One region of the Alteromonas sp. ABV4_515 genome, then DNA from elsewhere that is predicted to be linked to it. Evidence: predicted binding sites of a transcription regulator. Region 1 holds the regulator's gene; the other holds the start of a gene.
The links. The regulator sigma-54, encoded in region 1, starts transcription at its own class of promoters, with help from an activator protein. The targets are predictions, from matches to a motif close to GTTGGCACGNNNNTNGNNT.

Region 1 (6,156 bases):
GCTCCCTGGCAGGTAACCGCAGATAAAGGCACATTATATAATGACGATCTCATTCAGTTAGAAGATAATGTGCTGATTAAGAGTCTGAATCCTGACGAGTTCGTTCAGACCATTACAACTGATTTCATTAAGGTTAATCTGGATGATAAAACGATGACATCCGATCAACCTGTTGATATCCGCGGTGTTCAGACCATCATCAAAAGCAATGGTTTTAATGCAAACCTGCGTACCCAACAATATGAGTTGATAGATCATGTTCAAACGATTTATTCCCCTGGCAGCTAGCCTGATAACAACGATCTCTGTTGCTGTAATGCCCACAGTAGCCTTGGCCGACAACACAGATTTCGACAAGCCAATTAAAGTTGATGCGAAGTCGCAGTTCATTGACGGCAAGAAGAAAACATCTACCTTTAAAGAAGACGTGAAGATTACCCAGGGTTCGTTGGTGATCACCGCCGATGAAGTTCAGGTTATTGCCAGCGATGGTGACGGCAAAGAAGTGTTTGTGGCCTATGGCGAACCGGCCAGCTATTCACAAACCATGGACGATGGTGCACAGGTAAAAGCCAGCGCCAATGAAATTCGTTACGAAGTTGCCAAAAAGCTCATTTCCCTGCAAGGTCAGGCACAAATTCAGCAAGATAGCAGCATGGTTCAAGGCGATAGCATTCGTTATGACATGGGCAAAGAGCAGCTTCTTGCCACGGGCGGTGACAGCTCAAGCAGTGGTCGTGTTACCACGGTATTTCAGCCAGAAACTGTAAAAGGGCTGTCTGAAGACGAAAAGAAAAGCGATGACAACGAAGGTGACAATCAGTAATGGCCACCTTAACCGCGAGCCATTTGGCTAAGTCGTACAAATCTCGTCAGGTTGTGCGCGATGTAAGCCTTTCTGTGTCTACCGGCCAAATTGTGGGTTTGTTGGGCCCTAATGGTGCTGGAAAAACCACCACGTTCTACATGATTGTGGGGTTGGTGCCGCTGGATAAAGGCAAAATTAATATCGACGACAATGAGCTAACGCATGAACCGATGCACGAGCGTGCACGTCGCGGCATTGGCTATCTGCCGCAGGAAGCATCGATATTCAGAAAGCTCACGGTACATGAAAATATCATGGCTATTTTGCAAACCCGTAAGGATCTAAAAAGCCATCAGCGTGAAGAAGAAGCCGACGCGCTACTTGATGAATTTAATATTAACCATATACGTAATAGTACAGGTATGAGTTTGTCGGGTGGTGAACGCCGCCGGGTTGAGATTGCCAGAGCCTTAGCAGCTAATCCGCAATTTATTTTGCTTGATGAACCCTTTGCCGGAGTTGATCCAATTTCGGTTAATGATATAAAGAAGATCATTCAACATTTAAGAGACAGAGGTATAGGCATCCTGATTACCGATCACAACGTAAGGGAAACCCTTGATGTTTGTGAAGAAGCCTATATCGTCAGTCATGGAGAACTGATTGCTCAGGGCACCGCAGAACAGGTATTAAGTAATCAAAAAGTTCGAGATGTATACCTAGGTGAGCAATTCAGGCTATAGTTAAGTTATCGGGCATAACAAACCGCAATTTAAGAATAATAAATCGCCGCTTTAGCCAGATACTTTTTTCAGAGTTAATATAAGACGTAGATGAAACCATCTTTACAGCTAAAATTTAGTCAACAACTGACAATGACGCCGCAACTTCAGCAGGCGATCAAACTATTGCAATTGTCGACGCTGGATTTACAACAGGAAATTCAGGAAGCACTGGATTCTAATCCGCTACTGGAAGTGGACGACAGTTCAGACAACGATGTTGTTGAGAAGAATAATCTCGATAACGACGACAGCATGCCTGAATCTGCGTCAGCCTCGGAAAGCATGGACACCGGCGAAGCGCTGGAAAAAAATGACCTGCCCGATGAACTCCCTCTCGACAGCACCTGGGACGAATACATTTCTGCGTCTTCTGCGCCTGCCCCCGGCCCTGCCGGCGGTGATGACGAGCAAATCTTCCAAGGTGAAACCACCGAAAATATTCAAGACCATCTGCTTTGGCAGATGCGCTTAACGCCGTTCTCAGACATCGATCGCGCTATCGCGCTGGCCATCATCGACTCGATTGATGAATCGGGTTACCTCACTGTTACCGTGGAAGACATTCTGCAAAGCGTGAACAGTGAAGACATGGAAGAACCGGTAGAAGAAGATGAAGTGGAATGCGTACTCAAGCGCATCCAGTTGTTCGACCCAATCGGTTCTGGCTCGCGTACACCACAAGAGTGTTTACTGGTGCAATTAACGCAATACGCCCCCGATACCCCTTGGCTGGAAGAAGCCAGATTGCTGTTAAGAGAACACGCCGATTTACTTGGCAGCAAAGATTACCGAACGCTGATGCGAAAAACGCGCCTGAAAGAAGACCAGCTTCGTGAAGCTATGCGTCTACTGCAAACGCTGAATCCGCGTCCGGGTAGTGCACTTATCACTAAGGAACCAGAATACGTTATTCCAGACGTTTCTGTGGCGAAGAAAAACGGCCGTTGGGTAGTAGAACTCAATCCAGACAGCCTGCCGAAGTTAAGTGTTAACCAACAATACGCCGCTATGAGCCGTAAGGCCCGCAACAGCAGCGATTCACAATTTATTCGCTCTCATATGCAGGAAGCGAAATGGTTTATCAAGAGCCTTGAAAGCCGTAATGACACCCTGCTTAAAGTAGCGAATTGCATTGTTCAGCAACAAATGGGCTTTTTTGAGCATGGCCCTGAAATGATGAAACCAATGGTGCTGAACGATGTCGCAGAAATGGTAGATATGCATGAATCAACCATTTCCCGGGTTACCACCCAGAAGTACATGCATACGCCTCGAGGCATTTTTGAGTTGAAGTACTTCTTCTCAAGCCACGTGGCCACAGAATCCGGTGGTGAGTGTTCATCCACAGCGATTCGCGCACTGATTAAAAAGCTGGTTGCTGCTGAAAAGCCAAGCAAACCGCTGAGCGACAGCAAGATTGCTTCGTTGTTGGCCGATCAAGGCATCATGGTTGCCCGGCGAACAATAGCAAAGTACCGGGAGTCCCTATCGATCCCGCCGTCTAACCAACGCAAAAGCCTCATTTAATGGGCTGCTCAAAATAAGGAAGACGAAATATGCAAATAAACCTTACTGGTCATCATGTTGAGATCACAGATTCTTTGCGTACCTATGTCGATACGAAATTCAGTAAACTAGAACGTCACTTCGACCACATATCGAATGTGCACGTAATTTTGAATGTCGAAAAACTTAATCAGAAAGCAGAAGCAACGGTTTTCCTCAGTGGCGCAGAGGTCTTTGCCTCTTCCGAAAATCAAGACATGTACGCAGCTATCGACAGTATGGTAGATAAGCTCGACCGGCAGGTTCTGAAACACAAGGAAAAGCTTAAAAAGCATTAATTGAATTCATGGATATACAAGCCATAGTTAGCCTGGATCGCACTGAATGTGCGGTCCAGTGCAATAGTAAAAAGCGCATCCTCGAAATCATCAGTGGGATTGCCGCTAAAAACAACGCAGATATCGATGAAGCCACGGTGTTAAGTGCCTTGATGGCACGTGAACGCATGGGCAGCACAGGGATTGGTAATGGTATAGCGCTTCCTCATGGTCGCCTTGCCGGTCTCGAAAAAGTGATTGCCATTGTCGTAACCACTACGCCAGCCATTAATTTCGATGCCATAGACAATAAACCCGTCGATATTTTCTTCACCCTTCTGGTACCGCAGGAACAAACTGACGGTCACCTGCAAACGCTCGCCATGGTTGCTGGCAAGCTTAGCGATAAAGAGACAATAAAAAGTATCCGAAAAGCTGATACAAGTGATGATATTATTCGCGCATTACAGTAAGTTATTGTAAACGCCTGCGTTAACACGGTATTTCAGGAGAAAAACGTGAAGCTCATTATCATCAGTGGTCGTTCCGGTTCAGGGAAATCCGTCGCATTACGGGCGCTGGAAGACCTCGGTTACTATTGCGTAGATAACATCCCGGTTAATCTACTCCCTGCACTCACCCATACCGTCGCCGACGAGTACGAGCAGGTTGCAGTGAGCATTGATGTTCGTAACCTGCCTAAAGATCCTGCCGAACTGGTAGAAATTCTCGACTACTTGCCAGAATCCTGGACCGTGACCATTGTGTATATCGATGCGGGCGATGACATGCTGCTGAAACGCTTCAGTGAAACCCGTCGTTTGCACCCGTTGGCACGTTTGAATAAATCGTTGTCGGATGCCATTCAAACAGAAAAAGAGCTGCTGGCTCCCATTGCTGAGCGTGCCGATTTAAATATTGATACCGACTCACTCAGTATTCACCAGCTCGCAGAACTCATCCGTGAGCGTATTCTTGGAAAAAAAAGCTCCCGACTCGTACTGGTGTTCGAATCGTTTGGCTTTAAACACGGTATTCCAAAAGATGCTGATTACGTGTTTGATGCCCGCTTCCTTCCCAATCCACACTGGGAGCCAGACTTAAAACATCTTACTGGCCTTGATGCGCCTGTGCAGGTATTCTTAAGCTCTCAGCCCATCGTGACGAAGTTTATCTGGCAAATCCAGAACCTAATCACTACCTGGTTGCCTCACCTCGAGCGCAATAATCGCAGTTATGTTACCGTTGCCATTGGCTGTACCGGTGGTCAGCATCGTTCTGTTTACGTAGCAGAATCGCTGGCAAAGAATTTCCGTGAAAACCACCCTGATGTACAAATCAGGCACCGTGAGCAAAGTAAGTAATGCGTGTAGAGAAATCACTGACAATTGTAAACAAACTCGGTTTGCATGCCCGAGCGGCAACCCAATTGGTTCAGTTGGCCAATCAGTTTGATGCTGAAGTCACCTTGCACAAAGGTGACAAACAGGCCAATGCCAATAGCGTGTTGGGATTAATGATGATGGAAAGCCACCAGGGCGAACAGGTAGTCGTGGTGTCTGAAGGGCCTGATGCGGAAGCAGCAATGGATGCTGTAGAAGCGCTAATTGCCGGTAGGTTTAACGAAGACGAGTGATCGCACACTCACAACAAATGGAATTGAACGTGTCTGTTAGAAGTGTTACCCAGCTGCTGTTCAGCATGCTGGCCATATTAGTTTGTACTCCCCAAATCAATGCCGCTGAAGACTATGCCCCTACTCTGGGGATTAGTGCGGCACATTGGCCGCCTTATATTTACCACCAGAATGATGTGCTTACCGGCGAAGATTACGAACTGTTAAAACAGATACTCGCCCACATGCACTACGACTTACAAAGCTATCCGCTCCCTGAAAGACGGGTTGGTGAACAAATTGCCCGGGGTGGCATTGATATCGTAGTCGGCGCCGCGCGTAACGAAGACAGACAACGTAATAACCTGTTCTCGATACCGTATCGCGCTGAGTTTATCGGCTTCGCGTATATTCCCGAGCGCGCAGGCGAGTTTGCGGGAAAAACACTGTTTCAACTGTTAAGCGAAGGGCGCACGCTGGCACTCAATACCAGCGGCTGGTATGGCAGTGAGTTTGAAGAGAAAATCGCTTCACGCTTTCCCAATCAGCTTATCCATTTGGAAAATGTAAAGCGAAGACTGGCTTTTCTTAAGCGTGAACGTGTGGATTTGATTCTGGATGACACGGCAGTATTACAGTTTACCGCCGACTCAAATGATATTGCATTAACGCTAGGTAACGAGATTATCCAAAAGCAAAACGTGCATTTCATGTTCAGTAAATACAGCGTGTCACCCGAGTTTGTCAGCCAGTTCAATGAGATGCTGCAGAGTTACCTTAAAGAACGGCCCGGTCTTGCTGCCGTAACACCTTGAACTCGGTGTTTAAAGTGATTCGGGTACGGAAGGTTCAGTTGTAAGGAGAGCTTTGGATTCTGTCAGTTGGTCATCTGCTTGCTGATTATCACGAACATTCTTTTGTACAGTGATTGCGGCAAACAAACTTAGCACAAATGCCATGCCGTAGAACCCTTTCTCACTTAGCAGTAAGTTAGCATTTACCAACCCTATAACTAAAAAAGCTATTGCGCTGGCCAGTCCTGCCCAGCAAATTATCAGATAAATCCGGGTAGTCTGGATCCCTTCCATTTTATCCCTTACTGTTTTCTGTACCGACACTGCCGAA
Region 2 (6,156 bases), on a different contig from region 1:
CTCTATCTTACCCGGGAAAAAGCCATTACCCGCAAAATCAAAGAAGCGCTGATGGCATTGATCATTGATGCCCGCTACAGCAAAGATGAGATCTTGCAGGCGTACCTTAACGAGGTATTCCTGGGGCAGAATGGAGACATGGCGGTGCATGGTTTTGGCCTCGCCAGTTACTTCTATTTTGACCGTCCGGCAAACGAGCTGAGTACCCCTGAAATCGCCACGCTGGTGGCAATGATCAAAGGGCCCTCTTATTACAATCCTCGTCGCTACGAAGAGCGAGTATTGGAGCGTCGTAATCTGGTATTACGCATACTGTTTGAAGCCAATGAGCTCGACCGGGCTGCCTATGAACGCGCGGTGAATTCACCTATCGGCTTGGCTTCAGGTGCGAGTTTGGCAAGTGGTAAGCATCCTGCCTTTATGGACAAGGTTCGTCGGGAGTTAACGGAAATTCTGGCCGATCCTTCGCTACGGGACTCTGGCGTTAAAGTATTTACTACGCTAGATATTTACGCGCAGCGCCGGGCAGAGAAGGCCGTTGCCAGTACCTTAAACGGTTTACAGTCAGACCGTAAGGCACAGTTGCAGGGTGCTATGGTGGTAACTGATATTGCCAGTGGCGAAATTCGCGCTATTGTTGGCAGTCGCGAAACCGGATTTAAAGGGTTTAACCGTGCGCTGGATGCCAAGCGTCAGGTGGGATCGTTGATCAAGCCTGCGGTATATCTCACTGCGCTGGAAGATCCTGTTTCGTTTAATCTGGCAACACCGCTTCAGGATGAACCCATCACGCTGGAAAATGAAAGCGGAAAAACCTGGTCACCCAAAAACGCAGACAAGAAATTCCGCGGGCAGGTACCGCTGGTGGAAGGTTTGTCTGAATCACTCAACGTACCCACGGTTAACCTGGGTATGCAGGTAGGGCTAGAAAACGTAGCAGATACCATTCATCGTTTGGGCGTGGAAAGCACATTCCGCGAAGTACCAGCAATGACGTTAGGTGCTATGTCTTTATCACCGTTGGAAACTAACCAGATGTACCAGACCATTTCTAATAATGGCCGGTATATTCCGCTTCATACTGTTACGTCGGTGGTGTCTGCAAACAACCGCTTGGTTTGGCGACATGCAGAGTATTATTCGCAGCGAGTAGACGAGGCGGCCACTTATCTGCTGAATTATGCGCTTTATAAAGTTACCACGGAAGGCACGGCGAAGCGGGTAGGGCAAACGTTCCCCAATATCAATATGGCCGGTAAAACGGGGACTACCGACGATTATCGTGATAGCTGGTTTACCGGCTTCGACCGCAACAATGTGGCCACGGTTTGGGTCGGCAACGATGACAACCAACCGGTTCTACTTACCGGTGCGGGCGGTGCGCTGCCAGTGTTTGTGAACTACCAGAAATCACAGTCTCCGAAATCGTTATCCCGTCGATTCCCGCAAGGGTTGGGGATTGCACATTTCGACAGCAAAACCGGCGCTGTTACCATTGCTGGTTGTCCGGACTCTATGAGTGTGCCAGCGATTTTGGATGTGCTGCCACCACCAAGTCAGGATTGTTATGGTCAGCCAGTAAGGCAAGAACAACAATCGGGTAAGAAAAAGAGTTGGTGGGAGCGGTTATTTGGTGGTTAAGCTAGCAATGGGTAAAGGCCATTGCTCTTCCATAACTGTAAAGACGTAAAGACGTAAAGACGCGGGCATAAAAAAGCCCTGCGGCCAGGATATATCGATTAATTAAAACTAGTACGCGATATATCAGCTGACCCAGGGAAAGGCCCTACGGGAGCGTTGGGATTAGTGAAAGCGGGCTGCGAGGCTTTGCAGTCCGCTGAAAAGTACGGCACTGGCCAGGTATGCAACAACGGGCCCAAGCGCAAGAAGTAATAAACCACCGGAAGTTATCATCGTTACTCTCCATTAACTAAGATTAGAAACTGCGCGCTGGCTGACTTCCCGGCAGTTAATTGTTTAGTCGTATTTGCGTAAGTGATAGTTGAATAGCGATAGTTGTGCCATATCGCTTAAAATTCCACTTGTATTGATTTTAAAGGAATTTTTCTTTCGAAGAGGGCGCAAATAAATAATCTTGAAAGGAAAGAAACCAAAATTTGGTGAAAATAAAAAAGCAAAAGTGGTGAAAATCACCACTTTTGTTATTTGAAAATTGATGTTTGCCCGTAAGCACCACTAGGTTTAGTCGTGAGATTTACCGCGGGTAAAAATTGATACCACGCCCACAATCAACGAGCCCGCAATCAAACCTGCTACTCCATCGATGAGCAACGGAATGATAAAGCCAAGCTGCTCAAAGCCATGACTCATACTTTCTGCAACATGATGCAGGAAAGGGATATTGTGAGTGAGTATACCGCCACCTACCAGAAACATGGCGATGGTTCCCACAAACGCGAGTACTTTCATTAAAATTGGAGCCGAAACCAAAAGCGCGCGCCCGGTAATACGTTGAAAACCATTGTAACCGCCAGTGAGAGACTTTCTGAGCAGGTACAGGCCAACATCGTCCATTTTCACGATACCGGCGACAATGCCATAAACGCCAGCCGTAATACCCACGCTAAGCGCACACAAAACACCTAATTGGGTGACTAAATCGGCACCTTGTACACTGCCGAGTGCGATTACAATGATTTCAGCAGAAAGAATAAAATCGGTACGAATTGCCCCTTTAATTTTATCCTTTTCCATTGCCACAAGGTCGACATCTTCCTGCGCCAGCTTGGCGATTCTCGCTTCCCGTTCGGCCTCGTCCTGCTTATGGAACAAGCTATGAATGACTTTTTCTGCTCCTTCAAAACACAGGTACAAGCCCCCAATAACCAGCAAGATGGTGATAAGTACAGGTATAAATACACTGATCAACATGGCTGCGGGAACCAGGAACACTTTGTTTAGCAATGAGCCTTTCGCGACCGCCCACACCACAGGCAGTTCTCGTTCAGCGCGCACGCCCTGAACCTGGTTCGCATTAAGGGCTAAATCATCACCGAGTACGCCGGCTGTTTTTTGAGCGGCGACCTTAGACATGGCTGAAATGTCATCGAGCAGGGTGGCGATATCGTCAATAAGAGCAAGTAAGTTGGCGGCTGCCATGGATATTTCCTATAAAAATTTCAGCGGGTAGATTAACCACAGTTATGGTTGTGCGCAATATGTGGGCTAGCGGTTCTCGTCGTCTTTTACACCTTTGTTCAGGTGTTTATCGATAAACTTATCGAAGCCGTTGCTTCTATTGGAACAAGCGACACGCCCGCCGGTAAAGGTGGCGATAGTGGCAAGCACATTCGTTGTTGTATCGGAACAATTTACGTTAACCGTAGGTGGAGCGTTCACTTCTTCTTCAAGTTTATCTTTGCGGGGGTCGACAATATCAGGCGATGTCTTCTGCTTTCTATATTCTTTCGATGCCATTTCAGCGTCTCGTTGCCGAGCTTGCGCTTGCTGTTGGCTAAAAAAAGCATCCAGTGCACTTCGTGATGTTAATGAGGTCGCAGGGCGACTTCCCTTTTCTGATACTACTGGGGCCGGTGCAGAAGGTGTGGCCTCCTTCGTTATCGATGTGGGGTTTTGAACCGGCTCCTGACTCACCTTTTCAGCAGGCACGGGCTCAACGGGCTCAATGTCGACTCTCTCGATTTGAGGTAAAGGTTCTTCAACAGGCTGTGTCGCCGGCGGTGACGCAATGGCGGGCTGCGGCAAATTTTCTTCGCTAGTGACTGCCGGTCTCGGTGCTTTGAACACTAATCTTGCGTTAATTGGAGGAGGCAGTTCGGGGGCTGGAATAGTCCTGTTCCTTTCAGCGGTTGCGAGAATCACAATCAGTACAGCGTGTATTACCACAGATGCAACAAATACCCCTCGTCGCTTTTTGCTGTGAGGCGTCTCAATATGTGGCCTCTGAGGCGCAAAGAAAGGGCTTTCCATTATTTCCATACGCATCAAAGACCTGAATAACTGCTTGAAGTTCCGTCATTTACAATACCATTTCCTAACAGTTTTTACCTTCGCACCAAATTGGTGCTATCGGTGTCTAGTGATCACATGTGGTGCAAAAAATTCACATTTTTTATTCATCGATTTGCATAAACATATGATTCTGTTGGATTAAAATTTATGGCATAGGACTTGTCTTAGATTGTGAAAACCCGCTTTAAGCGAACACAAACAACCATTATCTGGGAGCAACACATGAAACTAGTCACAGCTATCATCAAGCCGTTCAAGCTGGATGATGTTCGTGAAGCCATTTCAGAGATCGGAATCGACGGCCTGACCGTTACCGAAGTGAAAGGTTTTGGACGTCAGAAAGGACACACTGAACTGTACCGCGGTGCTGAATATCAAGTGGATTTCTTACCAAAAGTAAAACTGGAAGTTGCAGTTGCAGCTGATCAGGTTGAGCGTCTGGTAGAAGCCATCACCGGTGCAGCGAAAACTGGCAAAATTGGTGACGGTAAAGTATTTGTCTACGACCTTGAACATGCAGTACGTATTCGTACCGGCGAAACTGACGCAGACGCGCTGTAAAAAACAAAAAGAGAAATTGCGGAGAACACAATGGAAATCACATTCGAACTTGGGTATGCATTAGATACCTTCTATTTCCTGATTTGCGGTGCGTTGGTCATGTGGATGGCTGCGGGCTTTGCAATGCTGGAAGCGGGTCTGGTACGAGCGAAAAATACAACTGAAATCCTGACCAAAAACGTCGCGCTTTACGCGATTGCCTGTACCATGTACATGATTTGCGGTTACAGCATCATGTACGGTGGTGGTGACTTCACTTTATTCCTTTCTGGTATTGTTGGTGACGGTGCAACTGGCGTTGCTGAAGATGCAGCCACTTACGCGCCATCTGCTGACTTCTTCTTCCAGGTAGTATTTGTAGCGACTGCTATGTCTATCGTATCTGGTGCGGTTGCTGAGCGTATGAAACTGTGGGCTTTCCTTACTTTTGCGGTTGTGATGACTGGTTTCATCTACCCAATGGAAGGTGCTTGGACTTGGGGTGGCGAAGCCGTATTCGGTATGTACACGCTGGGTGATGAAGGTTTCTCTGACTTTGCAGGTTCTGGTATCGTTCACATGGCTGGTGCTGCTGCTGCGCTTGCTGGCGTACTGGTTCTTGGTGCTCGTAAAGGTAAATACACTGCAGATGGCAAAGTTAACGCTATCCCAGGTGCAAACCTGCCACTGGCAACATTAGGTACATTCATCCTGTGGATGGGCTGGTTCGGTTTCAACGGCGGTTCAGTACTGGCTACTGCTACTGTAGAAAGCGCAAACGCAGTTGCAGTTGTATTCATGAACACTAACGCTGCTGCCGCTGGTGGTGCTATTGCTGCTCTGCTGCTGGCTCGCATCATGTTCGGTAAAGCAGACCTGACTATGGTACTGAACGGTGCGCTGGCTGGTCTGGTTGCTATCACTGCAGAACCTTCTACACCTACTCCGCTGCAAGCGACACTGTTCGGTGCGCTGGGTGGTCTGCTGGTTGTAGTATCTATCCTGTTCCTTGATAAACTGAAAATCGATGATCCTGTGGGCGCTATCTCTGTTCACGGTGTTGTTGGTCTGTTAGGTCTGTTACTGGTTCCTGTTACTAACGATGGTTCTACTTTTGGTGGCCAGCTGTTAGGTGCATTAACCATCTTTGTATGGGTATTCGTTACCAGCCTGATCGTTTGGGTAGTACTCAAAGCAATCATGGGTATTCGAGTATCTGAAGAAGAAGAGTTTGAAGGTGTTGACGTTGCAGAATGTGGCCTGGAAGCTTATCCAGACTTCACTTCTGGTCGTTAATACAGACTCCAGGAGACTTGATCAGGCAATTTAAAATACAACTATAATGTCTGACTCACCAAACTTATAACCCCGCTACCCGCGGGGTTTTTTCTTTCTAATCAAAAAAACTTACTGCATAAATCACTAAATTCGATTGGTCGGTTTTCTGCCCATTGTTGTACTAAAGTAAACGTAAAAGTAAACACCACAACAGTGACACTCTGGAGACCAATGTGAGCAAGAAACCAACTCTTACTACAAGCGCCGGTGCACCGGTCGAATCGAATCAAACAACCCGTACAGCAGGGGCCCGTGGCCCGGCACTGTTAACCGACTATCAGCTTA

Region 2: the regulator sigma-54 is predicted to act here: its motif matches at 4,140-4,158, upstream of glnK (P-II family nitrogen regulator).

The regions. Positions count from the first base shown of each region.
Region 1 covers NZ_JBSWWZ010000007.1:253,775-259,930, reverse strand. Annotated here, with positions in the region: gene lptC (LPS export ABC transporter periplasmic protein LptC) at 1-288, shown strand, start outside; gene lptA (lipopolysaccharide transport periplasmic protein LptA) at 257-826, shown strand; gene lptB (LPS export ABC transporter ATP-binding protein) at 826-1,551, shown strand; gene ACXAGX_RS17535 (RNA polymerase factor sigma-54) at 1,642-3,120, shown strand; gene hpf (ribosome hibernation promoting factor) at 3,150-3,437, shown strand; gene ptsN (PTS IIA-like nitrogen regulatory protein PtsN) at 3,446-3,889, shown strand; gene rapZ (RNase adapter RapZ) at 3,935-4,780, shown strand; gene ACXAGX_RS17515 (HPr family phosphocarrier protein) at 4,780-5,052, shown strand; gene ACXAGX_RS17510 (substrate-binding periplasmic protein) at 5,082-5,846, shown strand; gene yiaA (inner membrane protein YiaA) at 5,856-6,156, opposite strand, start outside.
Region 2 covers NZ_JBSWWZ010000001.1:379,655-385,810, reverse strand. Annotated here, with positions in the region: gene mrcB (penicillin-binding protein 1B) at 1-1,641, shown strand, start outside; gene ACXAGX_RS01655 (DUF808 domain-containing protein) at 2,203-3,120, opposite strand; gene ACXAGX_RS01650 (hypothetical protein) at 3,187-3,768, opposite strand; gene glnK (P-II family nitrogen regulator) at 4,216-4,554, shown strand; gene ACXAGX_RS01640 (ammonium transporter) at 4,585-5,829, shown strand; gene ACXAGX_RS01635 (catalase) at 6,045-6,156, shown strand, end outside.